DNA from 3 places in the Actinoplanes lobatus genome. Region 3 is predicted to be linked to each of the others. Evidence: riboswitches for the same ligand, from Rfam matches in the RefSeq annotation. Region 3 holds a riboswitch; each other region holds the start of a gene.
The links. A riboswitch is a leader RNA that binds a small molecule or an ion and turns the genes downstream of it on or off. The one in region 3 is predicted to bind S-adenosylmethionine.

Region 1: another riboswitch for S-adenosylmethionine. It lies ahead of BJ964_RS22875 (aminotransferase class V-fold PLP-dependent enzyme); the one in region 3 lies ahead of thrC (threonine synthase).
Region 2: another riboswitch for S-adenosylmethionine. It lies ahead of BJ964_RS42385 (GNAT family N-acetyltransferase); the one in region 3 lies ahead of thrC (threonine synthase).

Annotation. Positions count from the first base shown of each region.
Region 1 covers NZ_JACHNC010000001.1:4,947,746-4,957,237, reverse strand. The annotation lists gene BJ964_RS22885 (glycoside hydrolase domain-containing protein) at 1-377, opposite strand, end outside; gene BJ964_RS22880 (putative bifunctional diguanylate cyclase/phosphodiesterase) at 411-2,690, opposite strand; gene BJ964_RS22875 (aminotransferase class V-fold PLP-dependent enzyme) at 2,758-3,984, opposite strand; SAM riboswitch class IV at 4,001-4,115, opposite strand; gene BJ964_RS22870 (DUF1684 domain-containing protein) at 4,190-4,975, shown strand; gene BJ964_RS22865 (M20 family metallopeptidase) at 4,985-6,049, shown strand; gene BJ964_RS22860 (HD domain-containing protein) at 6,038-6,592, opposite strand; gene BJ964_RS22855 (hypothetical protein) at 6,658-6,978, opposite strand; gene BJ964_RS22850 (glycoside hydrolase domain-containing protein) at 7,281-8,816, shown strand; gene BJ964_RS22845 (sensor histidine kinase) at 8,802-9,492, opposite strand, start outside.
Region 2 covers NZ_JACHNC010000001.1:9,290,420-9,299,911, reverse strand. The annotation lists gene glgX (glycogen debranching protein GlgX) at 1-167, shown strand, start outside; gene BJ964_RS42405 (MerR family transcriptional regulator) at 161-523, opposite strand; gene BJ964_RS42400 (glycoside hydrolase family 32 protein) at 601-1,671, shown strand; gene BJ964_RS42395 (DUF1810 domain-containing protein) at 1,716-2,150, shown strand; gene dacB (D-alanyl-D-alanine carboxypeptidase/D-alanyl-D-alanine endopeptidase) at 2,231-3,706, shown strand; SAM riboswitch class IV at 3,717-3,831, shown strand; gene BJ964_RS42385 (GNAT family N-acetyltransferase) at 3,842-4,480, shown strand; gene BJ964_RS42380 (HNH endonuclease family protein) at 4,485-5,123, opposite strand; gene BJ964_RS42375 (5'-3' exonuclease) at 5,322-6,227, shown strand; gene BJ964_RS42370 (putative bifunctional diguanylate cyclase/phosphodiesterase) at 6,335-9,364, shown strand; gene BJ964_RS42365 (GNAT family N-acetyltransferase) at 9,446-9,492, shown strand, end outside.
Region 3 covers NZ_JACHNC010000001.1:1,759,054-1,768,545, reverse strand. The annotation lists gene BJ964_RS07965 (AAA family ATPase) at 1-1,143, opposite strand, end outside; gene BJ964_RS07960 (hypothetical protein) at 1,183-1,767, shown strand; gene BJ964_RS07955 (alpha/beta fold hydrolase) at 1,826-4,567, shown strand; gene BJ964_RS07950 (ABC transporter permease) at 4,564-5,433, shown strand; SAM riboswitch class I at 5,605-5,745, shown strand; gene thrC (threonine synthase) at 5,755-7,038, shown strand; gene BJ964_RS07940 (hypothetical protein) at 7,216-7,692, opposite strand; gene BJ964_RS07935 (GNAT family N-acetyltransferase) at 7,713-8,216, opposite strand; gene BJ964_RS07930 (hypothetical protein) at 8,299-9,042, shown strand; gene groL (chaperonin GroEL) at 9,342-9,492, shown strand, end outside.

The sequences.
Region 1 (9,492 bases), 3.2 Mb from region 3:
GCGAGGTTGGCGGCGTAGTAGCCGGCTTCGGCGCGCTCGTCCTCCAGCGCCCAGGACTGGCCCAGGTCGTCGAGCGGCTGCACCATCGGCGTGACCCGCACATAGTTGTAGTACTTGCGGATGGCGCCGGTGCCGGACTGCTGGAAGTGGGTGAAGCCGGACGCCTGCATCCGGCCGAACATGTCCTCCGGCACGCCCTCGGTGTTCTTGGCGTACCGGCCGTAGCCGGTCGGGTAGGCCCCCGAGTAGGCACAGGCCGAGACCATGCCGAAGGGGGAGGTGGCCCCCGGGTGGGTGTTGCCCACCTGAGGTTTCGGCCACCACCAGGTAGCGGCGAGACCGTGTGCCCGAGGCAGATCGGTGGCCGCTGTGCCGATGAAGGGATCAACGTTGTCCAGGATGGCCGGACTCTAACCGGCCAGAACCGTCCCGGTGGTTTCGTTCAAGTGAACTCCACCCGAGGTGGCCCTTTCGTGGGATGCCAGAAGCATCCGGTCGAACGCCGGGGCGGGCAGCGGCTTGCTGAACAGATAGCCCTGTACGGCCGGGCAACCGGCGGCCTTGAGCGCCTCCCAGTCGGACAGCTCCTCGACGCCCTCGGCGATCGTGGACATGCCCAGCGAGTGGGCCAGCCACAGCACGGCCTGGATGATCGACGCCTTGCGCGGGTCCTCGGCGAGACCGGCCACGAACGAGCGGTCCAGCTTGACGATGTCGGCGGGCAGCGACTTGAGCCAGGTCAGCGAGCTGTATCCGGTGCCGAAATCGTCCAGGGCGATGCGTACGCCGAGGTGCTTGAGCGAGGCGAGCCGCTCACTGACGTCGACCGCCGAGTCCAGCAGCGCGGTCTCGGTGATCTCCAGGACGATCCGGGACGGGTCCAGCCCGGGAGCGCCGGCCAGCACCCCGGCCACCATCGGCACGAAGTCCGGCTCGGCGAGCTGCCGCGGGCTGACGTTGACCGACACGTAGCCGAGCCGGTCCGACCAGTGCAGCAGGTGGTCGACGGCGGAACGGAGCACGTGCTCGCCGAGCGGCACGATCAGGCCGGTCTCCTCGGCCACGCCGACGAAGTGGTACGGGGTGAGGATCTCCCCGTCCGGGGTGCGCATCCGGACCAGGGCCTCGGCCCCGGCGATCCGCCCGGTGGCGGTGGAGACCACCGGCTGGAACCAGAGCGGCAGGGTGATCCGGAGGTCGCCGGACAGGGCGCGGCGCAACCGGCCCTCCGCGGCGATCCGCTCCTGCACGGGCACCCGCAGCTGCTCGGTGAACACCTGGAGCCGGTTGCCGCCGGCGCGCTTGGCCGCGTACATGGCGGTGTCCGCGGCGAGCACGACCTCCTCGGCGGACACCCCGCCGAAGGCCGTGGTGACGCCGACGCTGACCGACACGGGCAGCTCGGAGCCACCGACGGCGAGCGGCCCGGCGAGCGACGCGAGGATGCCTTTACCGATCCGCAGGCCGGTGCCGGACGGGCCGGGCAGCGCCGCGATGAACTCGTCGCCGGCGAGCCGGGCGAGCAGGGCGCCGTCCGGGACGACCTGGGTGAGACGTGCGGCCAGGGCGCGCAGCACGGCGTCGCCGGTGCCGTGCCCGGCCTCGTCGTTGATCGACTTGAAGCGGTCGACGTCCAGGTAGATGACGCTGACCGGTTCGGCGCTGCTCGCCAGCAGCAGCTCCAGGTCCTCCTCGAACGCCTTGCGGGACAGCAGGCCGGTGAGCGAGTCGTGCCGCACCTGGTGGCGCAGCTCGGCCTCGTGGTCGCGGGTCGCGGTGACGTCGATGCAGTGTGCCAGGACCAGCCGCAGCCGGCCGGCGCGGTCGCGCAGGCCGGTGGCGTGGGTCTGCACCCAGATCAGCGAGCCGTCGTCGGTACGCCGGTACTGCCGGGTCACGTTCGTCGGCTCGCGGGACTCGGTGGCCAGCCGCATCAGGCTCGGCTCGCTCTCGTCGACCTGGACGAGCGGCAGGTCGGCGACGCGGAACCCGTCCGGCAGCCGGTCGGGCAGGCGCAGCCAGTCCCGGTACGCCGGGTTGATGCGCAGGATCCGCCCGTCCGGGCCGAACATGGCCATCGGCACCGGCGTCTCGTCGAAGGCGACACCGAGCTGGGCCTGGCTCTCGTCCAGGTTGTCCTGGGCGCGCCGCTCCTCGGTCTCGGTCAGCCGCCAGGCGACCACGTGGAATCCGGCGGCGGCCAGCACCGCGATGCCGTGCAGCAGCGCCCAGACCAGCGGGTTCGCCTGCGCCTGGCCGTGGCCGAAGGTGTGGCCGGCATCGGCCGCCCCGAAGCCGGCGTGGTGCACCACGGTGACGGCCAGGAAGCCACCGAACGGCGCCCAGTCCCGGTAGAGGGCGAGCGCCCCGATCACGATGAAGAACGTGAAGTGCGCCTCGGTGAGACCGTGACACAGCGATACGAACCCGGCGCACGACACCGCGAAGCCGAGCGCCACGGCGATCGACCGGGCCCGCCGGTTCCGCAACCGCGCGGCCGCGACCAGGCCGGGCAGCAACAGGCCGTCGATGATCAGCAGGTCGGCGGGGTGCTCGGCGCGGAACACGCCGAACACCGTCAGCAGCACCATGCAGACGGCGAGCAGCACCGTCAGAAGCCGGTGCCGGCCCTCCCAGTCCTCGTCCCGGAGGCCGCCGCCGGCCGGGAGCCGGTCACGGAGCCGCGTCATCCACGTCGCCACGGTGGGAACGATCGGCTTCCCGGTGCCCGGGTCTCAGAACCCTTCCGGTTGCGAATCAGGTGCCGAGCACCGCGCGGAGCCCGTCGAGCAGCCGGTCGGTGTCCTCGGCGGTGCTGCCCAGGCCGAAGCTGATCCGCAGCAGTCCGGGCGGGCCGTCCCCGCAGCTCCCGGCGCGGCCGTCACGGGTGAGCCGGCGGACCAGCGGGTGGGCGCAGAACTGCCCGGCCCGTACGCCGATGCCGTGCTCGGCGTCCAGCCGCCGGGCCACGGCCGCCGGATCGTGATCCGCCAGGGCCAGCGAGACGATCCCGACCCGGGGGTGGTCCGGCCCGAAGACGCTGACCTCGGTGGCTCCCGGCAGACCGGCGAGACCGTCGCGCAACCCGGCCAGCAGTTCCTGCTCGTGGGCGTGCAGGGCGGCCCGGTCGGCGGCGTCCAGCGCCTCGCAGACCGCGGCCAGCGCCACCGCGCCGGGCAGGTTCGGGGTGCCGCCCTCGTGCCGGGCCGGGCCGGTGGCCCAGGTCAGGTCGCCGGGACGGTCGCCCACCACGGCGCTCGCGCCGCCACCGGCGAGGTACGGCTCCGCCGCGTCCAGCCAGTCCGAGCGGCCGGCCAGCACCCCGGCGCCGAACGGGGCGTACAGCTTGTGGCCGGAGAACGCCAGGTAGTCGGCGCCCAGGTCGTCGAGGCGTACGGGGGCGTGCGGGGCCAGCTGGGCGGCGTCGACGATCACCCGTACGCCGTGCGCGCGGGCCACCTCGGCGAGCTCGCGGACCGGCCACACCTCGCCGGTGACGTTGCTCGCGCCGGTGACGGTCAGCACGGCCGGCCCGTCCAGGCCCTCGCACGCCTGCCGCAGCGCGGTGACGGCGTCCCCGGACGACGCCGGCAGCGGCAGGCGCAGCGGGTTCGGCCAGGGCAGCAGGTTGGCGTGGTGCTCGCCCTCGAACTGGATCGTGGTGGTGCCCGGCGGCAGCGCGCGGGCCAGCAGGTTGAGCGCGTCGGTGGTGTTCCGGGTGAAGATCACCGCGTCGCCGGGGCGGGCGCCCACGAACTCGGCGACCACGTCGCGGGCCAGCTCGTACGCCAGCGTGGAGCCGCGGGAGCGTACGCCGGTGCCGCGGTGCACCGAGCCGTAGCGTGGCAGAAGGTCCTGGACCGCGTCGGCCGCGGCCCGCACGCACGGCGCCGACGCCGCGTAGTCGAGGTGGGCGAAACGCACCAGTTCGCCGGAGGGGAGGGCAACCTTGAGATCGTCGCCGAGAATGTCCAGAGATGGCATGACCGCGCCTCCACGGATTCGCCGTTTGCCGGCGTCGGACGACACCGGCCCGGTCCTCACCCGGGGCACCCCGTCGCGAACTGGAGGGTTGCCGGCCAGCGAGCCGGGGCTTCGCGCTGGCACTCATGACCTGCCGAGGAAGTTAGCAGATGTCACGACCCCGGCCAATAACCCATGCAACAAGTAGAGATTAAGGTCCTATGGCATGACGACCTTGTTCCAGCAGGAGTGGGACCAATGGCACGCCGACCACGAGAAACGGCGCGCCGACCCGCACGGCTTCCTCGCGATCACCGGCCTGCACTGGCTGGACGCCACCCCGCAGCGCTTCGACGGCGCGCCCGGTGAGTGGAGCAGCGGCCCGGACGGGGTGACCGTGGCGCTCGGCGCCGGCGAGACGCTCACCGTCGACGGGCGGGAGCTGACCGGGACGCACCGGTTCCCGCCCCTGGCGGAGAACGCCGGTGTCACCGTCGGCCACGGCGGCGCGGTGATCGAGGTCGCCCGGCGGGGCGGCGTCGACGTGATCCGGCCGCGGCATCCGGACAACCCGGTGCTGACCGCCTACACCGGCACGCCCGCCTACCCGGCCGAGGAGAAGTGGGTGATCGGCGGCCGGTTCACGGCGTTCGCCGAGCCGGAGCCGGTCACCGTCGGGTCGGTGGCCGAGGGCGTCGAGCACGTCTACGAGTCGCCCGGCCGGGTCGAGTTCACGGTGGGCGGGGAGCCGCAGTCGCTGACCGTCTTCAACGGCGGCGCGCCGGGATCCCTGTTCGCGCTGTTCACCGACGCCACCTCGGGGCTGACCACCTACGCCGCGAACCGCAGCCTGTTCATCGCCCCGCCGGAGGAGGACGGGTCGGTGGTGCTCGACTTCAACCGGGCCACGAACCTGCCGTGCGCCTACACCGCGTTCGCGACCTGCCCGCTGCCGCCGGCCGGGAACCGGCTGCCGGTCGCGATCGAGGCGGGAGAACGGCTTCCGCGGTAGTTTTCATCGATGGATGAACTCGCCGAACTGATCGGGATCCGGTCCACCGCCGACCGGCCGGCCGACCTGCGGCGGGCACTCGACATGGTGCTCGGCGTGGTCGGCCCGGGGTTCGAGGTCCGCCGGTTCGAGTCCCGCGGGAAGCCGAGCGCCCTGGTGTCCACCCCGGGCCCGCCCCGGGTGATCCTCAACGCCCACCTGGACGTGGTCCCCGGGGCGACCGGGCAGTTCACCGCCCGCGCCGACGGCCACCGGCTGTACGGTCGCGGCGCCCACGACATGAAGGCCGCCGCCCTGGTGATGGCCACGGTGTTCCGGGAGGTGGCGCCCACCCTGCCGTACCCGGTGGCCCTGCAGCTGGTCACCGACGAGGAGGTGGGCGGTTTCGACGGCACCGGGCACCAGGTGGCACAGGGCGTCCGGGCCGGCTTCGTGATCATCGGCGAGCAGAGCGGCTTGCGGATCGTCACCGAGTCGAAGGGCATCATCCGGGCCCGGCTCAGCGCGACCGGCCGCACCGCCCACGCCGCCTACCCGTGGCTGGGGTCGAACGCGCTGCTCACGGTGACCGCGGCGATCCGGCGGCTGCTCGACCGGCATCCGGTCCCGGCCGCCGAGGAGTGGACCACGACGGTCAACGTGGCCCGGATCGACACCTCCAACGAGGCCGCCAACGTGGTTCCGGCGGACGCGTCGGCGCTGCTCGACATCCGGTTCCCGCCGTCCGACGAGGATCTGGCCGGCCGGTCGGCCGGCGAGATCGCGGCCCACCTGACAGCGGTGGCCGGTGCCACGGTCACCGTCGAGGCGCTGGGCGCGCCGCACCACGCCGATCCGGAGAGCGCCGAGGTGCGACTGCTGCGAGCGGCCGCGCAAGAGGCGGGGTACGACGGCTCGCTGCTGCGCAAGCACGGGGCGGCCGACGGCCGGTTCTACTCGGCGGTGGGCGTGGACGCGGTGATCTTCGGGCCGGGCGGCGACGGGCAGCACGGCCCGGAGGAGTTCATCGATCTGCGAACGCTCCCGCCGTACCGGAAAGCGCTCGAAGGTTTTCTGAAAGGTCTAGGCGGCTAGCAGGTGCTCGACGCGGGCGGCCGTGCCCCGCAGGTGGGGGCGGCGGTCGGCGTCGACGGCCGCGTTCCACGAGCAGGGGCCCTGCCGGTGCAGCATCTCCGTGTAGCGGGCCTCCGGGTCGACCCGCAGACCGGTCGGGCCCACCGTCTGGTCGGCGTAGGTGAGGGCGTCGGCCATCAGGCTGCGCTCGTCCGGGAAGGCGGCGAGCTGACCGGCCAGACCACGGGCGGCGCCCACGAAACGGGCGCCCGAGTGGTAGGCCACCAGACCGGCGATCCGGGCCGGCCAGCCCTCGCCGCTCAGGTGCACGGCGCCGTCCAGCGGGTGGAAACCGGTCAGCGCGATCGGCTCGGCATAGCCGATGTCGTGCAGCCAGGCGGCCGCGACCAGAACGTCGGGATCGAGGCCGAGCCGGGCGGACAGCTCGGCGGCGCGGTGGGCCACCCCGGCGGTGTGCTTCCAGCGGTTGCCGCTGTCACCGATCAATGACTCGGCCACCAGCCGGGCCGTGTCGGCGCGCGATCGGAGCAGCACATCGGTCATGGGCGGATGCTATGCCGGGGCGGGTTAACGGCGGATGGACGGCCGATGGCCGGTGACCGAAAAGGTCAGTGTCCCCGGACCCGCTGAGCGGGCACACCGGCCGCCGCGAGCTGCTCGGCGAGCCGCCCGTTGGGATTGTCGACGAAGACGGCGACCTGGAGGTCGTCGCCGAGCCCGCACGCGGCGGCCACCGAACCCAGGTTGATCGGGTCCAGCTCGGGCACGTCGGCCAGGTCGACGATCAGCCGCAACGGCCGGACGCGGCGCACGGTGTGCACCAGGAGCTGCCGCAACTCCACCGCCACATCGGGGCCGACCGATCCATGTGGCTGGATGACCACACTGCCGTCCGGGCTGGTGCTCACCTCGAGTACCGAGCTACGCATCGGACTACCTCTCGCTACCCAGCGTTCATCTGGCCGCCCACCCTAGGTCGCGGAGGGGAGACGGGTCGCCAACGGCACATGACCATCCGGTGAACAGCTCATCGATGTGAGCAATGACCGAACAGATGATCATCCTGGACCGAACGGACGTATCCGAATCGACCGATGCCTGCTTGTCTCGATGGGCCTTTCGAGATGACGAAGTAGGTCCATTTATGAACGCTGCGCCCAGCCGAGGGCGTCACCGGTTGAATCCCCGCCGACTCGTCAGGTACCGGAAGCGATTACTCACCGCCCTCGTCGTGACACTGTCGGTCGCCCCGCTGGCGTTCGTCAACGGCAACGCCACCGCGGCCACCGCCCTCGCCCCGCAACCGGGCGACTTCACCGGGTACGGCTTCGACGCCTGTACGGCCCCGTCCAGCGAGACGATGGCGGCCTGGCTGAAGTCGTCGCCGTACCGCGCGGCCGGCATCTACTTCGGCGGCAACAACCGTGGCTGCACGCAGAAGAACCTCACCGCCGAGTGGGTCCGCGAGCAGGTCACCGCGGGGTGGCGGCTGATCCCGCTGTACGTCGGCCCGCAGGCCAGCTGCACGTCGGTCACCAAGAAGAACCTGATCGACAACACCCAGGCCGCAGCGCAGGGCCGGGCCACCGCCGAGGACGCGGTCCGGCAGGCCACCGCGCTCGGGCTCGCCAAGGAGAGCGTGCTGATCTACGACATGGAGTCGTACGACAGCAAGAACACCGTGTGCCGCGAGGGCGTGCTGGCGTTCATGAACGCGTGGACCAACCGGCTGCACGACTACGGCTACTTCTCCGGCTACTACAGCAGTGCCGCGTCCGGCATCGCCGACATGGTCGCGGTCTACAACAGGCCGTGGTACGTGCGACCCGACTACATCGACTTCGCCCGCTGGGACCAGGTCGTCACCGTCTCCGACAAGGTGGTCCCGGCGTCGTACTGGGCGCCGAAGCGCCGGATGAAGCAGTACCGGGGCGGCCACCAGGAGACCTGGGGCGGCGTCACCATCAACATCGACAACGACTATCTGGACTTCGCCCGCCTGCCGGGCGCCAAGCTGTCCGACTGGAACCGCAACGGCTGGTCGGACGTGATGGCCCGGACCACGTCGACCGGCAACCTGTTCGCCTACCCCGGCAACGGCGTCTACATCTCCGAGGGCTACCGCTCGAAGGTCGGCTCGTACGCCTCGGCGAACGCGCTGCTGCGGATGGACCTGAACCGGGACGGCTACGTCGACCTGATCGCCCGGAACCGGGCCGGGGCCGTGTACTTCTACCCGGGCCTGAGCAACGGGAAGTTCGGCACTCGCAAGCAGCTCTACAAGAACCTGAGCCACCTGCGGGAGCTGACCGCGATCGGCGACCTCAACCGGGACGGCTACCCCGACATGCTGGCCGCGCAGACCAGCAACGGCAACCTCTACCTCTACCCGGGGGTCAAGGGCGCCAAGTTCGGCAAGCGGAAGGCGATCGCGTACGGCGACTGGAACACCCGCAGCGAGTTCGCCGGCGTCGGCGACTTCGACCGGGACGGTTTCCCGGACCTGGTCGTGAAGCTGAACAGCAACAACGGCATCTACCTGTACCGCGGGAAGTCGGGTGGCCTGCAGACCGCGCTGCGGATCGGCTCGGCCGCCGGACTGCGCGACCTGTACGGCATCGGCGACTTCGACCGGGACGGCTTCACCGACCTGGCCGCGGTGCAGTCGTCGACCGGCTACCTGATGCTCTACCGCGGCACCGGCAAGGCGCTCACCGCCGGGCTGCGCCTGTCCACCGGGTACCAGAGCCGTTCACCCCTGTTCTGACCCGGGCAGGGTGAACGACACGGTCGTGCCACCGCCGGGGGTCTCGTCCACACGGATGGCCCCGCCGTGCCTCTCCACGATGCGCCAGCACGTGGAGAGGCCGATGCCGTGGCCGCCCGCCGTGCCGTTGCCGAGCCGGGTGAACATGTCGAAGACGCGTTCCCGCTGGTCCGGGGGGATGCCGAGGCCGTTGTCGGCGACCCGGACCGTCCAGCCGGGTTCGGCCCGCTCGGCGGTGACCGTCACCCGGCACGGCCGTTGCGGGTCCCGGTACTTGATCGAGTTGCCGACCAGGTTCTGCAACAGCTGACGGATCAGCACCGGGTCGCCGGTCGCCACCGGCAGCGGACAGGGCGCCTCGACCACCGCGCCGGCCGCCTCGGCGGCCGGCCGCAGGTCGCCCTGGACCTGTTCGAAGAGGTCGGCCAGATCGGCTTCGCCCAGCCGCACCGGCGCGCTGCCGGCCTGCGCGTAGTCGAGCAGCGACCGGATCAGTTCCCGCATCCGGCTCACCGCCCGGGTGGCCGCCTCCACCCACTTGCGCGGGCGCCCCTCCACCTCGTCGCCGATCAGCTCCAGGTAGCCGCCGACCGCGGCGAGCGGGGCGACCAGGTCGCGGCTGACCGCCCCGGCGAAGTTGGCCAGGTCGGCGTTGGAGCGGCGCAGCTCGGTGTTG
Region 2 (9,492 bases), 7.5 Mb from region 3:
ACGAGGACGTGGCGTTCACGCTGCCGGACCGTGACTACGGGCGGACGTGGGAGGTCTCGGCGAACACCGCCGACCCGCTGCTGGCCGCCAAGCGCAAGACCGCGCGGGCCGGCGGGCAGTTCACCGTGACCAGGCACAGCATGGTGGTGCTGCGCTGCCGTTACTGATCAGGTCTCGACTCGTACCACGCGATCTTCTCCCGGACCCGTCGCTGTTCCCGGCGCAGCTGCTCGATCCTCGCGTCGATCTCCTGATCGTGCTCGCGCAACAGTGCCGTCCGCTGCTCGGCGCCCTCGTCACCGATCCGCAGCAGTTCGGCGAAGCGCCGCAGCCGGCTGATCGGCATGCCCGAGTCGCGCAGGCAGCGCAGCAGCCCCAGCCGGGACAGGTCGTCGTCGGAGAAGATCCGGCGGCCGCTGGAGTTGCGCTGGATGCCGTGCAGCAGCCCGATCTTCTCGTAGTAGCGGATCGTGTCGATGCTGACGCCGAGCCGCTCGGCGGTCTCCCCAGGTGTGTAAGGCACGCCTGAGATTAACCGTTTCACCGCATTGGCAGCCGCCCCCACTGGTGCCGGACATCGCCGCGATGCTAGGCAGAGGCATGGAACGCGTAGCGCGGCCCCGCCTGCACTTCACTCCTCGCGCCGGCCAGGTCGGCGACCTCTTCGGCGTCCTCGCGGCCGACGGCCGCTACCAACTCTTCTACGAGTACCTCTCCGGCCAGGAGCCGGCCTGGGGGTACGCGGTCTCCGACGATCTCATCCTGTGGACCGAGCAGGCGGTGGGGGCGCCGCCCACCGGTCCCGGATCGGCCCGCTGCGGCGCGGTCGTGGCCGGCCCGGAGGGGCCGGTGCTGTTCCACACCCGCGAGGGCGGAGAGGTGGCCCGCGCGGTCGCGGCGCCCGGCTTCACCGGCTGGCGCCAGGATCCGGCCGGCCCGCTGATAGCCACGCCACCCTCCGGCGTCAGCGAGATGCGCGATCCGTACGTCTGGTGGGCCGGCAGCGGCTGGCGGATGCTGCTCGGCGCCACGATCCGCGGCGGGGCCGCCGCCGTCCTCCAGTACCACTCCGCCGACCTGCTGCACTGGGCGTACGACGGTGTGATCGTCTCCCGCGAGCAGGGCGGGTGGAGCTGCCCGCGGCTCTTCCCGCTGGACGACGCCTGGGTGCTGCTCGTCTCCAGCGGCGACGAGGTCGCCTACGCGGTCGGCGGCTACGACGGCCTGCACTTCACGCCGCGCGCCTGGGGCGCCTTCGGGCGGGGCCGCCTCGGCCCCACCGTCACCTTCGTCGACGCGGCCGGGCGCCGCTGCGTGCTCGCCCGCCTCGGTGACGCCGAGGCCAGTCCCGGGTCGGTCTGGGCGGGCTCGCTCAGCCTTCCGTGGGTTCTCTCGGTACGCGACGACCGGCTGATCGCCACCCCGCACCCCAACCTCGACCCGTACCTGATCAGCGGCGCCACCGGGCTCACCGCGGCCGGCGGGGAGGTCCGCGACCACGGCGAGCTGATCCTCACCATGCCCGTCGGCGGGGAGACGGTGCTCTTCGCCGACGCCGACATCGTCGAGGTCGCGGTCGAGGGCGTCAGCGGCCTCGGGGTGGCCCGGCGGACCGGGCCCACCGCGCCCGGCGTGCGGTTCGCCCGGTTCGGCACGGCTGCCGGCGGGTGACGGCCCGCCGTTTGCCGGGTCCCGCCACGGGCAACCCCTCCGGTATGCCTGGACCTGACGAACTACCCGATCTGATCCGATTCGTACGGGCCCAGGACGGCGTCTTCGAGCAGGCGCTCGCCGAGCTGAGAGCCGGCCGCAAACGCACCCACTGGATGTGGTTCGTCTTCCCCCAACTGGCCGGGCTGGGCTCCAGCCCGACGGCACGGACCTACGCCGTCCGGGACCTCGGCGAGGCCCGCGCCTATCTCGGCCACCCCGTCCTGGGACCGCGGCTGGTCCGGTGCGCCGAGGCGATGCTGGAGCACCACGGGCGCACCGCGGAGGAGATCCTCGGCTACCCCGACGACCTGAAACTGCGCTCGTCGATGACGCTCTTCGCCCGCGCCGCCGATGACCCGGCCCTGTTCGAGCGGGTGCTCGACCGCTACTACGACGGGCCGGACGAGCGGACTGTCGCGCTTCTCGGCGGACTGTAGGGCATTCCACCGTCCGGCGGGGCGCCCGCGTGTGACGATCGCGGCGGTCCCGTTCCCGCCGACGCCGAGGTGGCCCCTTCATGCGACGTGCCCGCGCCCTCGTCGTGGCGGTGGCCGCCACCCTGCTCGGCGTCCCCGCCCCGGCGGCCGCGTCCGGCGGGGTCACCGGCGATCTCGACCGGATCCTCACCGGCGCCGCGCTGGCCGGCGCCACCGTCGCCGTGGACGTGCGCGACGCCGCCGGGGCCGCGGTCTACCAGCGGAACTCCGGTCTGCGGGTGCTGCCGGCCTCGAACCAGAAACTGCTCACCGCGGCCGCCGCGCTCGAGGTGCTCGGCCCGGGGTACCGGTTCCGTACCACGGTCCGCGCCCGTGGCGGCGACCTTCATCTGCGCGGACAGGGGGATCCCACCCTGACGGTCGCGCGGTTCGACGGGCTGGCTGCGGACGTCGCCCGGGGCCGGAAACGGTTCACCGGGCGGCTGGTCGTCGACGACACCTGGTTCGACCGGGTGCCGCTCGGGCTGGACTGGTCGTGGCAGGACGAGTCGTTCGGCTGGACCGCACCCGTCTCGGCGCTCACCTTCGCGGCTGACGAGCGGTCCGACACCGGCGCCGTCGAGATCCGCTACCGGGGTACGGGCGGGCGGCGCCCGTCGGTCACGGTGTGGCCGCCGACCCGCAGCGTGCGGGTGGTCAACCGGGCGGTCACCGGGCGGGGCGACAGTGTGAGCGCGGTACGGGTCCACGGCGGCCGGACGGTGACGGTCACCGGATCCGTCGCGCCCGGGCGCTCCGGGACCGTGCTGGTCTCGGTGCCGGATCCGGCCGTCACCGCGGCCGGGGTGTTCCGGGCGGCGCTGCGCCGGCACGGGGTGACGGTCGCCGGGGGCACGGTCCGGGGGCCGGTCCCGGGTACGGCCCGGATCCTCGCCACGCGGGTCTCCGCCCCGTTGCGCGAGATCCTGCGGCCGTTCCTGAAGCTCTCCCACAACGGCATCGCCGAGACGCTGGTCAAGGCGATGGGCCGGGCCGCGACGCCCGGAGAACCGGGGAGCTGGCCGACCGGGCTGGCCGCGGCGACCGCCGCCCTCGGTCGCCTCGGTGTCGACACCCGGCTGCTCACCATGGGCGACGGCTCCGGCCTGAGCCGCCGCAACTGGGTCACCGCCCGGCAGCTCACCACGCTGCTCACGGCGGCCCGGCGGCGTCCCTGGTTCCCGGCCTTCCGGGCGGCCCTGCCGGTGGCCGGCGCCGCGGATCCCCTGGTCGGCGGCACCCTGCGCCACCGCATGCGGGGCACCGCCGCGGCCGGCAACGTCCGCGCCAAGACCGGCACCCTGACCGGCGTGAACGCCCTCTCCGGCTACGTGACCACCCGCGACGGCCGCCACCTGACCTTCGCCGCCCTGATCAACGGCGCCCTGACCAGCGCGGGCCCCACCCTCGACCGGGTGGCCGTGGCCCTCGCCGAGAGCACCGGCCCGCCACGCGAGGCGGCCCCGGCCCATCACCGGACCGGAAACCGCGTTGAGCATCGGGCACGTATTCCCTAGGGTCGGGGCAGGTCATGAGCGCCAGCGCGAAGCCCCGGCTCGCTGGCCGGCAACCCCCTGCTCGTGGGCGGGGTGCCCCGGGTGAGGACCTGGTCCGGCGCACCCGTGCCGGTCAAGCCGCGATGGGGGAGTGCTGTGGATCATCCTGTGCTGGAAGGCTGTCGCGTCCGTCTGGAGCCGCTCGGCCGCCACCACGCCGCGGAGCTGGCCCGGGCCGCCGGGGGCGACCGGGACTCGTTCTCCTGGACCTGGGTGCCGGCGCCCGACGAGGTCGAGGAGTACATCGACGTGCAGCTGGGGCGGGCGGAGGCCGGCTGGCTCCGGCCGTACGCTCAGATCTGTCTCGTCTCGCGACGCGCCGTGGGCGCGACCGCCTACCTGGACCCGCGTCCGTGGCCCGGCACCGAGCGGCTGCACGCGATCGAGGTCGGCTTCAGCTGGCTGACGGCCTCCGCGCAGGGCACCGGCCTCAACCTGGAGGCCAAGCTCCTGCTGTTCGAGAACGCCTTCGAGGTGTGGGAGGCGGCCCGCGTCGATCTGAAGACCGACGCCCGCAACAGCCGCTCCCGGGCCGCGATCGCCGGGCTCGGCGCCCAGTTCGAGGGGGTGCTGCGCAACTGGTCGCGGTCATGGGCGACGGGCGAGGAGGGCCGTCTGCGGGATTCCGCGATGTACTCGGTCGTCGCCGAGGAGTGGCCGCGGTGCCGCGCCTACCTGCGGCACCGTCTCGCCGAAACCGGCCGGCCGGGGAGCCGGCCGGAATCGCGCGGATGAGGCGTCAGCTGGAGCAGGTGTTGAGCATGGTCTGGAGCGCGGTCTTCTCGGACGACTGGAGCTTCAGCGCCCAGTAGTACTTCACCGCGATCCACATCTTGGCGTAGGTGCAGCGGTAGGAGCTGACCGACGGCTGCCACGTCGACGGGTCCTGGTCGCTCTTCGACTGGTTCACGTTGTCGGTGACGGCGATCAGCTGCGGGCGGGTCAGGTCGTTGGCGAAGCTCTGCCGCTTGCTGGTGGTCCAGGCGTCGGCGCCGGAACGCCACGCCTCCGCCAGCGGGACCACGTGGTCGATGTCGAGGTCGGAGGCGGCGGTCCAGGTGGCCCCGTCGTACGGGGAGTACCACGAACCGGAGGTGGCGGCGCACGCCGAGCTGACGACGACGTTGGTGCCGTCCCGCTTCAGCACCGTCTCCCGCGTGTTGCAGGTGCCGGAGATGGTGATCCAGTGCGGGAACAGGTCGCGGTCGTAGGTGCTCGCGTTCGCCTCGGCGGCCACGGTCAGGGCGTTCAGGTAGGTCTGTGCGGTCGCCTTGGTCGGGATGCCGGTCGGGGCGGCCTGGACGGGGGAGGCCAGCAGACCGAGAGTGATCAGGCCGGCGGTGAGGCCGGCGATCAGGGGACGGGGGGAGAGGCGCATGAAACGGCTCCTTTGGTGTCGTCCGATTCGGACACTGAAGAACTACGGGAGCCAAACGTCACCGGATGATGACAAGCGTGAATTTCTTATGACCGAACAAAAAAGATCAAAATGGCGCCGGAAACATCCCGTTAACAGACGGCGAGCGCGCTCCGCCCGTACCGGAAACGGGGTCGGCGAAGCCGATAAGGTGGGCGGGTGAGACCTCTGCTGGCCGTCGACGCCCCGAGCCTCTACTTCCGTGCGTTCCACGGCATACCGGAGAAGGCGGCCCGGACCGCGGCCGGTGAGCCGGTGAACGCGATCCGCGGCTTCCTCGACATGCTCGCCCAGCTCATCCGCACCCGCCGCCCGGACCGCCTGGTGTGCGCGCTGGACGCGGACTGGCGCCCGGCCTGGCGGGTGGAGCTGGTGCCGTCGTACAAGAAGCACCGGGTCGCCCACGGTGACGTCGAGGAGGTGCCGGCGTCGCTGGAGCGGCAGGTGCCGGTGCTGCTGGAGACCCTCGAGGCGATCGGCATCCCGGCGTTCGGCGTGAAGGGGTACGAGGCCGACGACGTGCTCGGCACGCTGGCGTACGGGCAGCCCGCGCCGGTCGAGGTGGTCTCCGGCGACCGTGACCTGTTCCAGCTGGTCGACGACGCCCGCGGGACCCGCCTGCTCTACTGCGGCCGCGGCGTGGCCAAGCTGGAGGACGCCGACGAGGCGCTGGTCCAGGCGAAGTACGGGGTCGAGGCGCGGTGGTACGCGGACTTCGCCGCGATGCGCGGCGACCCCAGCGACGGTCTGCCGGGCGTGGCCGGCGTCGGCGAGAAGACCGCGGCGCGCCTGATCGAGAGGTACGGCGGGGTCGAGCACATCCTGGCCGCCCTGGACGACCCGGACGCCGGTTTCGCCCCCGGCGTGCGGACGAAGCTGTTGGCCTCCCGGGAGTACCTGGGCCGCGCCCTACCGGTCTGCAAGGTGGCCACCGACGTGCCGCTGCCCGCCTTCGACCCGGTCCTGCCGGCCGCCCCGCGCCACCCGGACGCGCTGCTGGCGCTCGCCGAGCGGTGGAACCTGGCCGGATCGGCCCGGCGCCTGGTGGACGCGATGGCCGGCTGAGGCCGGTTGCCGGACGGTTGCGCCCGCAGCGGGCGGCTCATGTCGGCCCCCGCGGACCCGATACGGCGAGTCGGCAACTGCCCGCCGCCTCACGATCGGAGTACGCCTTGTCGACGCGAGCCGTTCGCGCGTGCTTCGGTGTCTGGATCCTGGCTCTCGCCGGTGTCTATTACGCCGTTCCCGACAGTCACCTCTTCACCTGGGCGGCGCTGGGCTATTCCAGCGCCGCGATGGTGCTGGTGGGTGTCCGGAAGCATCGCCCGCAGCGGCGGCTGCCGTGGATTCTGATCAGTCTCGCGCTGGTCCTCTTCACCACCGGTGACACCTGGTACAACCTGGAGCTGGTGCTCGGCCGCGACCCCGGCTTCCCGGGGCCGGCGGACCTGTTCTACCTGCTGGTGTACCCGCCGCTGGCGGCCGGGCTGCTGCTTCTCGTACGGGCCCGCGGCGGCGGCGCCGCCAACCGCGCGGCGCTGCTGGACGCGCTGGTGCCGACGGTCGGGCTGGGCCTGCTGGCCTGGGTGTACTGGATCGCGCCGTGCGCCCGCGCCGAGGACCTGTCGGTGCTGGGGAAGCTGGTGTCGATCGGCTACCCGCTCGGCGACGTGCTGGTGCTCGCGATGATCCTGCGGATGTTCACCGGCGCGGGCCGCCGGCCGGGCGCGGCCGCCACCCTGGGCGCCGCGATGGTGGGCCTGCTGGCCGCCGACGTGTTCTACGGCCAGTCGCAGCTGAACAGCGCGTGGGTGCTGGGCGGCCCGGTCGACCTCGGCTGGATCGTCTTTTACTCGGTGACCGGCTTCGCGGCGCTGTCGCCGTCGATGCGGTCGCTGTCGGCACCGGGCGAGCCGGTCGTCCCGGAGATGGGCCGCCACCGGCTGTTCTGGCTGACCACGGCCGCGCTGATCGCGCCGGCGATGCTGGCCGTCGAGTACTTCGTGGGCCGGGAGGGCGTGGTCGACGCGCCGGTCATCGCGGTCGCCGCGGCGGTGATGTTCCTGCTGGTGCTGGGCCGGGTCGCGGACCTGGCCCGGACCCAGCGGGCGGCCGGCCTCCGGGAGCGGGCGCTGCGCGAGGCCGTGGCGCTGCTGAACGCGGCCGTCACCGACGTGGGCGTGGCCGCCGCGATCCGCCAGGCGGTGGCCCGGCTGATTCCCGCGGACCAGCAGTACCACCTCCAGTTCTCGGTGCCCGAGCCGGGCACCGCCGCGGTGCGGGTGCGCCTGGCGGCCGCCGCCGATCTGCCGGACGGGCTGGAGTCGGGCGGTTTCCCGCACGCGCTCTGCACCACCCAGCAGCTGCCCGGTGACCGGGTCGGGACCATGGTGCTCGGCGCGCCGGACCCCGTCCTGCACGTGATGCGCCCGGCCTTCGAGACGCTCAGCGCCCAGATCAACGCGGTGCTGGAGCGGATCGCGCTGACCGCCGAGGTGAGCCGCCGGGAGGGTGAGGCCCGGTTCCGCACCCTGATCCAGAGCGCCTCCGACGTCATCCTGGTGCTGGACTCCGACGGTGTCATCCGCTACGCCACCCCGTCCGCGGAGACCCTGTTCGGCGCCGATCCGACCGGTGCCCCGATCGCCGATCTGATCGCGGCACCGGAGGCGCTGCGGGAGGTCCTCGACCGGATGGGCGCGGGCGATCTGGACGACATCGAGCTGACCGCGGTCGGCGCCGGCGGCCGCGCCATCGAGATCGAGTGCGACCTGCGGGACCTGCGCGACGACCCGACGGTGGGCGGCCTCGTGGTGACGCTGCGGGACGTGACCGCGCGGCGCGGGCTGGAGAGCGACCTCACCCACCAGGCGTTCCACGACGCGCTGACCGGGCTCGCCAACCGGGTGCTGTTCCGGGACCGGCTGGAGCAGGCGTTCTGCGTGGCCGAGCGGGACGGCGCCACCCTCGGCGTGCTCTTCGTCGACCTGGACGACTTCAAGGAGGTCAACGACACCCTCGGGCACGCGGTCGGCGACCAGCTGCTGCTCGCCGTGGCGCGGCGGATCTCGGCGATCATCGGGGCCGGCAGCACGGCGGCCCGGATGGGCGGCGACGAGTTCGCCGTCCTGGTCGAGCAGAGCGACACCGTGGACGCCGCGGAGACGGTGGCGGCGCGGCTCGTGGAGGCCCTGGAGGCGCCGATCGAGGTGTTCGACGGCGACGGCGGCACGCACGTGGTCAGCGGCGCGGCCAGCATCGGCGTGGCCACGAACCGGGAGGCCGAGTCGGCCACCGAGCTGCTGCGCCACGCCGACCTGGCGCTCTACCTGGCCAAGGGCAACGGCAAGAGCGGCTGGCGGCGTTACCAGAGCGACCTGCACACCGCCATGGTGCAGCGGCTGGAGATGCGTACCGCCCTGCACGAGGCGATCGAGGAGGAGCAGTTCGTCCTCCAGTACCAGCCCATCGTGGAGCTCGCCGACCAGCGGATCACCGGCGTCGAGGCGCTGGTCCGGTGGCAGCACCCGTCCCGTGGCCTGCTCGGTCCGTTCTTCTTCGTGGAGGCGGCCGAGGAGAGCGGCGCGATCGTCGGGATCGGCTCGTGGGTGCTCCGCGAGGCGCTGCGGCAGTTCGCGCGGTGGCGGGCGGAGAACCCGGAGACGACGCTGCGCTACGTGAGCGTCAACGTGTCGGCGCGGCAGTTCCGGACCGCGGACTTCGCCGACCAGGTACGCCGGGCGCTGACCGACACCGGGGCCCGGGCGCAGTGGCTGCTCCTGGAGATCACCGAGAGCCTCGTGCTGCGGGACGCCGAGAAGGTGCTGGCGGATCTCGAGGAGTTGCGGGCCATGGGCGTACGGATCGCGATCGACGACTTCGGCACCGGCTACTCGTCGCTCAGCTACCTTCGGCAGATGCCGGTGGACGTCGTTAAGCTGGATAAATCGTTCATCGACGACATTCTGACGAGCCGGCAGCAGCACGCGCTGGTCGACGCGATCGTCACCCTGTCGCACAACCTCGATCTCGCGGTCGTCGCCGAGGGCATCGAGGAGGTTGGTCAGCGGGCCGCCCTGGACGCCATGGGCTGCCGGTACGGCCAGGGCTACCACTTCGCCAAGCCGCTGTGGCCGGCCGACATCCCGGAACTCACCGTGGCCGTGGAGGAACCGACGGTGCGCCGGCAGGCAACCGTATGACGGAACCCGACAGATAAGCGTGCGGGTGGTTAGACGGATATCTACTGGCGCGACCCGCCGGCAGGAGGCAGGGTCTGGGGTGTGCTGAACAACCCCGTGTGGGCCGCCCTCACCGGGCCGCAGGCGTG
Region 3 (9,492 bases):
CAGGTCCGGGGCGCGGAGGACGGGATCGACCGACTCGGGCTTGCTGGTGGTGCAGACCACCGCCGTCCCGGCCGCCACGGTCTCGGCCAGCACCTGCCGGAAGATCGTGGAGATCGGTCCCGGCTCCTCGCGCGGGGCCAGCGCCTCCACGTCGACGAACAGCAGCACGGCGGGGCCGTCCGTCCGCACCTCGGCGGCCAGCTCACGCAGCCGGGCCGCCGCCGCGCTGTTGGTGAGCGCGGCCAGCTCCGGCGCCCACACCGTGCGCACCTTCGCGCCCACCGCGCCGCCGACCGCCCGGACCAGCGTGGACTTGCCCGACCCGGCGGGTCCGGAGATCAGGACCCCGAGCGTCACCCGGGTGCCCAGCCGGGTCAGCACCTCCCGGTGGTGGAAGCCCAGGTCGAGCAGCTCCTCCAGCTCCTTGGCCTGGGCGCGGAGACCGGGCAGGTCGTCCAGGTTCGGCGGAGGCGCGTCCGGGACGGCCGGCGCGGGCGTCGCGGCGCTGATCCGCGCGACCGGACCGGCCGAAGCTGTGCCCGGGCCGTCCTGCCAGGTGACCACGGTCTTCATGGTGACCAGGGACGCGTCCGCACCGGCCACCGCCACCACCCGCAGCAGGGCACTGGTCCAGCCGTAACCGACCCGGTTGGCCAGGCTGCGCCGGGCGGCTTCGAGATGCGGACGGTTCCCGGCCTCCGGCACCACGTCCTGGGGCAGCAGCGAGACGTCGTCGCCGGCGCTGACCACCTTGCCGAGCAGGGCCAGGCGCAGCATCTCCGGGGAGACCGCGGCGACCACCTCCGGCGGCCCGGACAGGGTCACCCGGTCGGCGTGCACCACCGGGATCGGGGTGACGGTCACCTCGCCGCCGTCCCGCATCCGGAGGTTGCCCAGGATCAGATCGTCGGCGTACAGCAGGCCTCCGCCGGAAGCCGCCTCGGCCCTGGCGACGAGGCAGGCGGTGGTCCGCTTGCCGGTGAGGCGCACCGGATCACCGGTGCGCAGGTCCAGCCCTGCCATCACCTCCGGATGCAACCGCACCACTCCACGCCGCGCATCCAGCGCAGCGGGGCGCAGGGTCACCGTCAGCGTGAGATCATCAGCCACCGCGCGTGCCTCCGATGGATTGTCTGGGGCCATCTGGTTCGTCCACGCTATCCGCCGAGGGGTAGTCCATTGATGAGGCGTAGACCGCTTGTCGTCCTGACGGTGGCGCTGGCCGTGCTGTCCGGGTGCACCGACCACCCGCCCACGCCGTCGGCGCCGCCCCCGGCGTCCCCGGCGGCCTCCCCCGGGACGACCCTGGACATGCCGCCGGAGAGCTTCGGCCCGCCCCCGCCGGCGCCCACCCCCACCGGCCGGCTGGAGATGAGCCCCGCCGGGTACGGCCCGTTCCGGATCGGCATGACCCAGCAGGAGGTCACCGACGCGGGGCTGGTCGCCGGGCTGTCACCGGACGGCTGCGGCAGCGCGAGCGGCTTCCCCGGTACGCCGGAGGTCGACTTCTGGGGCGGCGAGCTGGTCCGCGTACGGGTCGCCGGCCCCACCGTCGACACGGTCCCGATCGGGGCCACCGTCGCCGACGTGCAGGCCGCGTACCCGGCCGGCCGGGCGGTCACCGGCGCGGGCGGCGTCACCGGCTGGCTCGTCGTGGACGGCGCCAACGCCATGCTCGTCGAGTTCACCGCCGGTACGGCGACCGCAGTGACCGCCGGTGTGACCACCACCGTGGAGGAGGTCTTCGCCGGCGCCCGGGGATGCTGAGAGTTTTCCCAGAGAACCCTCAGCCCCGCCTCAGGGGTCTCCTACTAGCGTGTGCGCCATGTCTGCCCTGACCACCGGGTTGCGCCGCGCGCTTCCCCGGCTCAACCGGCGCCGGGTCGTCCCGGCGGTGGCCGCCCTCGTGGTGCTCGCCGCCGTGGCCGTCTGGGCCGTCCGCCCCGCGCCGGACGCCTGGACGACCGAGGATCTCCGGCTGGCCGGTGACGGCGTCGAACTGGACGCCCGCTTCTACCTGCCGGCCGACCGCGACGCCGATGTGCCCGCGGTCCTGCTGGCGCACGGGTTCGGCGGCTCCAAGGACACCGTCCGCAGCGACGCCGAGGCGCTCGCCGAGCAGGGCTACGCCGTGCTGGCCTACACCGCCCGCGGGTTCGGCCGCAGCACCGGCGAGATCCACCTGGACAGCCCGGACCACGAGGTCAAGGACGCTCAGCGGCTGCTCGACTGGCTGGCCACCCGGTCCGAGGTGGCCACCGACGGCGCCGGGGACCCGAAGGTCGCGGTGGTCGGCGGCTCGTACGGCGGGGCCCTCGCCCTGCTGCTCGCCGGCCAGGACGGGCGGGTCGACGCGATCGTCCCGTCGATCACCTGGAACGACCTGGGCACCGCCCTGGTCCCGCAGTCGGCGGACACCGGCGCGGCCGGCGTCTTCAAGAAGAGCTGGGCCGGCTACTTCTTCGGCAACGGCACGGCCTCCCTGGAAAGGGGCGGCCCATCGCGGCAGCAACCGCAGGATCCCGCGTGCGGCCGGTTCGCGAAGGACGTCTGCGCCGCCTACCTCCAGATGGCCACCAGCGGCATCCCGGACGAGAACACCCTGGCCCTGCTGCGGAAGTCCAGCCCGGCCACGGTCCTCGACAGGATCAAGGCGCCGACGCTGCTGATCCAGGGCGCCGTCGACACGCTCTTCCCGCTCTCCGAGGCGGACGCCAACGCGAAGGGCATCGCCGCGGCCGGCACCCCGGTGCGGGTGGCCTGGTTCACCGGCGGCCACGACGGCGGCGAGGGGCCCACCTCCGACTCCGACCGGCTCAAGTACCTGACGGTGCAGTGGCTCGACCACTACCTGAAGGGCGAGGGCGAGGCGCCCGGCGACGACTTCACCTGGTCCCGGGTGGCCGGATTCAGCGCGCTGGACCGCGGGCTGGTCACCAACGGCTACTCCGCGGACGCGTACCCCGGACTGGGCGGAACCGGAAGCACCTCGGTCTCGCTCGCCGGATCGGCGCAGCCGATCGCCAACCCGCCGAACGGCAACCCCGGCGCCATCTCCTCGATGCCCGGCCTCACCAGCCGGCTCAGCTCGCTGCTCAGCGGCAACGTGGCGCTGGACGTGGCCGGCCAGCACGCGATGTTCGACTCGGAGCCGCTCACCGCGGCCGCCGACGTGGCCGGGTCGCCCACGGTCCGGCTGCGGCTCGCGTCGCCGACCGGCGAGGCGGTCGTCTTCGTGAAGCTCTACGACGTGGACGCCAACGGCACGGCCACGCTCAGCGCCGGCCTGGTCGCGCCGGTCCGGCTCACCGGGCTGCCGGCCGACATCGCCCAGGCTCAGCCGGTCACCGTGACGCTGCCGGCGATCGTGCGGCAGATCGAGGCGGGCCACACCGTACGCGTCACCGTCGCCACCTCCGACCAGGCGTTCCTCACTCCCGCCCAGCCCGCCACCTACACCGTCGCGGTGGAGCCGGAGCTGACACTGCCGACGCTGACCGGCACCCCGATCGCCGACCCCGGCAGCCTGTGGTGGATCGTCCTGGCCGGCGTGGTCGCGGCCGTCCTGCTCGGCCTGGTCCTGCTGCTGGTGGTGAGCCGGATCCGGCACCGGCGGCGGGACGTGGCGGTGGTCGCCGAGCACGCCGGCACCCCGCTCGTGGTGCGCGGGCTGCGCAAGGCGTACGGGGACGGCTTCGTGGCGGTCCAGGAGATCGGCTTCACCGTGGAGCGCGGGCAGGTCGTCGGACTGCTCGGCCCGAACGGCGCCGGCAAGACCACCACGCTGCGGGTGCTGATGGGCCTCACCCAGCCGACCGAGGGCGAGATCTTCGTCTTCGGGCACCGGCTGGTCCCGGGCGCGCCGATCCTGTCCCGGGTGGGCGCGCTGGTCGAGGGCCCCGGTTTCCTGCCGCACCTGAGCGGCTACCAGAACCTTCAGGCGTACTGGCAGGCCACCGGCCGCCCGTGGGAGGACGCCCGGTTCGAGGAGGCGCTGGAGATCGCCGGGCTGGGCGACTCGGTGCACCGGAAGACCCGTAAGTACAGCCACGGCATGCGGCAGCGGCTCGCCATCGCGCAGGCCATGCTCGGCCTGCCCGAGCTGCTGGTGCTCGACGAGCCGACGGACGGGCTGGACCCGCCGCAGATCGCCGAGATGCGCCGCGTCCTCCAGCGGTACGCCACCGACGGCCGGGCCGTGCTCGTCTCCAGCCACCTGCTCGCCGAGGTGGAGCAGACCTGCACCCACGCGGTCGTCGTCAACAAGGGCCGGATCGTGGCGTCCGGCCCGGTCGGTGACATCGTCGGTGAGTCGCCGTCGGTGCAGCTGGAGGTTTCCGACGTACCGGCCGCCACCCGGATCCTGGAGGACCTGGGCGTGCTCTCGGTCCAGGCGGAGGGTGCGAACGGCCTGATCGTCGACATGAACGGGACGGCCCGCTCGGAGATCGTCGCGTCGCTGGTCGGCGCCGGCATCGGGGTGGAGCGGCTGGTGCCGCGCCGCCGCCTGGAGGACGCGTTCCTGTCCCTGGTCGGCGACAACTCGCGAGGAAGTGGAGACCGATGAGCTCGCTTGAGGCCGCGGCCGGCTACCGGCCGTCGCGCACCCTGCCGATCTGGGCCGAGGTGCGCCGCCAGGCGTCCCGCCGGCGCACCCAGCTGGCGCTCGGCTTCATGGTGCTGCTGCCGCTGATCATCCTGGCCGCCTTCGAGTTCGGCGGCGGGGGCGGACCGGACGAGGACGGCGGTGGTGGCGGCGCGTTCAGCAGCATGGCCGACCTGGCCACCTCCGGCGGCCTGAACTTCGCCCTCTTCGGCCTGGCGGTCTCGGCCGGTTTCCTGCTGGTCGTGGTGGTGGCGCTGTTCTTCGGCGACACGGTGGCCAGCGAGGCGAGCTGGGGCAGCCTGCGCTATCTGCTGGCCGTTCCGGTCCCGCGGGCCCGGCTGCTCGGCGTCAAGCTGACCGTCGCGGCCGCCTACTCGCTCGTCGCGTTGCTGCTGCTCACCGGCACCGGGCTGCTGATCGGCACGCTCCGCTACGGCTGGTCCCCGCTGGGCAGCACGATCGCCGCCGAGATCCCGCCCGCCGAGGGTGTGCTCCGGCTGCTCGGCATCCTCGCCTACCTGGCGACCACCCTGCTCGTGGTGGCCGGCCTGGCCTTCCTGCTGTCGGTCCTGACCGACGCCGCCCTGGGCGCGGTCGGCGGCGCCGTGCTCCTGTGGATCCTGTCCAGCATCCTGGACCAGATCGAGGCCCTCGGCAGCGTCCGCAACGCCCTGCCCACCCACTACACGGACGCCTGGATGGGCCTGCTCTCCACCCCCGTCCAGACCGAGGACCTGGCCAAGGGCGCCATCTCCGCGGTCGTCTACGCCACGCTGTTCTGGGGGATCGCGTTCTACCGCTTCACCCGAAAAGACATAACCTCCTAAAACCCCCTTTCTTGTACGGAAGTGCCGGGTCCCGTGGGCCGCGGCGGCCACTCCAGGCGTCCCTCCAGGCCGTCCCCCGCCGCCCGCTCATGAGAGGGGGGTGGCTCACACCTCGGGAACTCCGTGTGGTGTTGGCGGGATCTCGTCGTAAGGTGTTGGAAACAACTGAATACCTCATCCAGAGGGGCAGAGGGATACGGCCCGACGAAGCCCCGGCAACCACCGCGCATGACTCTCGATGACGAGGCAGCGACGTGGCAGGTGCTAATTCCGTCCCCGTTTCGGCAGGTCGCCGTTGGGGAAAGATGAGAGGAAACTCTAATGACGTCTGTCGTCGACGCGCCCTCCGCCACCTCCTCCTCGCCCGCTCGTGGCCTGATCTGTCGCGCCTGCGGCGCGGAGTACCCGCTGGCCGCGCAGCACGCCTGTTACGAGTGTTTCGGCCCGCTCGAGGTCGCCTACGACGAGGCGGCGCTCGCGCGGGTGACCCGGGCCCAGATCGAGGCGGGCCCGCAGAACATCTGGCGCTACGCGGCCCTGCTCCCGGCCGGCCAGGACCCGGACGCCCGGGTGACCCTGGACCCGGGCATGACCCCGCTGGTCGCCGCCCCGCAGCTGGCCGCCGCGATCGGGCTGAGCGCCCCGCTGTGGGTGAAGGACGACTCGCAGAACCCGACCCATTCGTTCAAGGACCGCGTCGTCTCGGTGGCGCTGACCGCCGCCAAGCAGCTCGGCTTCCAGCGGTTCTCCTGCGCGTCGACCGGCAACCTGGCCAACTCGGTGGCCGCCCACGCGGCCCGCGCCGGTGTGCCGAGCATCGTGTTCATCCCGGCCGACCTGGAGCAGGGCAAGGTCATCACGACCGCGGTGTACGGCGGTGACCTGGTCGCCATCCAGGGCTCCTACGACGACGTGAACCGCCTGTGCAGCGAGCTGGTGGAGACCGACGAGTTCGAGGACACCGCGTTCGTGAACGTGAACGTGCGGCCGTTCTACGCCGAGGGCTCCAAGACGCTGGGCTACGAGGTGGCCGAGCAGCTGGGCTGGCGGATCCCGGCCCAGGTGGTCATCCCGATGGCGTCCGGTGAGCTGCTCACCAAGGTGGACAAGGCGTTCTCCGAGCTGGTCGAGATCGGACTGGCCGAGGCCCCGGAGGGCGGCTGGACCGTCTTCGGCGCCCAGTCCGAGGGCTGCAACCCGATCGCGGTGGCGCTGCACGCCGACACCGACGTGATCACCCCGGTGAAGCCGACCGGCATCGCCAAGTCGCTGAACATCGGCGACCCGGCCGCCGGGCCGTACGCGATCGAGGCGGTCCGCCGCACCGGTGGCTGGATGGACTACGCCAACGACGAGGAGATCCGGGCCGGCATCCGGCTGCTCGCCGAGACCACCGGGGTCTTCGCCGAGACCGCCGGCGGCACCACGGTGGCCGTGCTGAAGAAGCTGGTGGAGAGCGGGAAGCTGGACCCCGCCAAGGAGACGGTCGTCTACAACACCGGTGAGGGCCTGAAGACCCTCGACGCGGTCGCCGGCCAGGTTGGACCGACCCACACGATCAAGCCGTCGCTGCGTGGCGCTCGCGAAGCCGGCCTGCTGGGATAACCCTCAGTGACCGGCGATCAGCCGGTTGTCGAGAATTACCTCCTCCGAGGACTTGCACTCCGATCTCCGGATGGGCAGGATGCTCTCTGCGGGAGGACGCGACGCCGTACGAGGCCCCTCACCTGAGCTTGGCGACAATCTCCGAGGGTCCCAACGATCCAGCGCTGACCCAAACGGCTACGTGCCCGGAGGCGTTGTGCGTCCGTCCTCCCGACCAAACATCCGCAGCGCCCAGGGCCTGCGCAGTGCCCACGGCCGGAGTGGCAGGTCCTCCGGGTAGTGCCCGTCGGCCAGCCCCGCGTTCCGCTCGAACCAGTTGCGTACCCCGTAGGACGTGGTGAGCGCGATCGACCAGCCGCAGGCCAGCCAGTAGGCGGGCCAGAACAGCGGGCCGAGGACGGCGTACTGGCCGGCGTGCCGGCTCTCGTGGGCGAGCAGCCGGGCCCGCTCCTCGGCGAGCAGCCACTCGGCGGTGCGCTTCGTGATGATCACCGAGCCGACCGTGAAGCAGGTCGCGGGCGGCATTCGGAGCCGGTAGTTCTCGGCGATCAGCACGCCGTGCCGGCCGCGCCGGACCCGCGCCCCGGTGGACAGCGCGATCAGCAGACCGATGAGGGTCGTCCCGTTCACGGCGGTGAGGACCGTGCGCGTCACGTGCCATCCCCGCCCGGCCATCAGGCCCGCCGTCGCATCTGGAGCTCGGTGAGGGCCGGAATGGTCGGATGCCGCAGGCGCACCCCGGTGTCGGCGAAACCCAGCTTCTCGTACGCCCGGACGGCCCGCCCGTTGCCGCACACCACCTCGAGCATCAGCTCGTCCCGCCCGGCCGCGGCCGACCAGTCGGCGACCGCCTCGATCAACTGCCCGAGGATCTTGCCGCCCCGGTACGCCGGAGTCAGGTACACCGCGAAGATCACCGTGCAGTGTGGCTCGTCCGGCAGCACGATCCCGCCGGCGTGCCCGACCAGCGGCCCACCCGGGTCGGCGATGAACTGGGCCGTCTCGAACCCCTCGGACGACTGCCGGATCCGCTGCCGGTAGCTCTCGTGCGGCCGGGCCGCCGCCTGCGCCAGGGTCTCCAGGAACGCGAGGGGGCTGTCCGCCAGCATCTCCAGCCGGAGCGCCCGCATGCGCCCGGCGTCCTCCGGGGTGACCCGGCGTACGTCCCAGTTCTCCATGGGTAATCCCTACCGCCGCGACAACCCGGTCGGCAACCGGGTTGTCGCGAAGCCGGGTGGCGGCCTGCGCCATGATTCGACGATGAACGATGGGCCCGAGGGGCTTTCCGGTATCCGGCTGCTGCGCGCCCGCCCGTGGGGGATCGCCCTGGCCGTGCTGCTCACCAGTGCCGCGTCGCTGGCGTACATGTGGGCGTGGCTGTCCCTGTTCCTGGGCTTCGGCCCGATGCCGTCGTTCGATCCGGGCGAGGCCCTGACCCGCTGGCTGGTCGTGCCGATCGCCGCGGAGATTCCGCAGACGCTGGCCCTGATCGTGATCGCGGTGCTGTCGCGGCGGCGGGTGACCGTGGGCCGGGCGCTGCTGCTGTGGATCGTCGCCGCGCTCGTCTCGACCGTGAAGAACATGCTGGACGCGGGCCTCGAGTTCGCGGTCGGCGTCCAGCTCGGCTTCGACCCGCTCGTCGTGGTGGCGATCGCCGGCGACCTGGTCGTGCTGATCGGCGTGGGCCTGCTGGCCCGGTGGCTGCTGCCGGCGCCCGGGTTCCCGGCGGTGCGGCCCGGCCGCGAGCTGACGGTGCTGATCGTTGCCTCGTTCGCCGTGACGGCGCTGAGCACGGTCTCGTTCACCGTGACGATGTTGATCGCGGACTCGTTCGTCGCGACGGCGTCCACGGCGCCCACGGCGTACGTCCTGGGGCAGGCGGCGTCCGCCGTCCTGTGGGCGGTCTTCACCGTCGGCTGGGCGGTTGCGGCGCTTGTCACGTCGGCTCCGGAGCGCTCGGAATGGTCCGGGGAGCCCGCTGAGCTGGGCTTTCAAGATCCTTAGCGGAAACCTGGGCTACCCCGGGGGTTTCGCGGGAAGATGGGGTTTCTTGCACTCGCCACCGGGGAGTGCTAAACAAGTGATTGGCACTCGCGCATGCTGAGTGCCAGCAGGTCGGGACGGTGGGGTTCCGGGCACGATGCTGCCATCGGCATCGGGGCACGGAGCCGGTCGTCGCGGGCTATCCGGCTCGGCCTGAGGACGTCACATCGCCAGGTGGTGGCGTCCACAGACTTCCTCAAAGTGCGGAGAGCGGGGCTGATGAGGCCCGGCGCCGCGGATGTCCGGGAGGACAACGCCGTATGGCCAAGATCATCGCATTCGACGAGGAGGCTCGCCGGGGCCTCGAGCGCGGTATGAACCAGCTCGCCGACGCGGTCAAGGTGACCCTCGGCCCCAAGGGCCGCAACGTGGTTCTCGAGAAGAAGTGGGGCGCCCCCACGATCACCAACG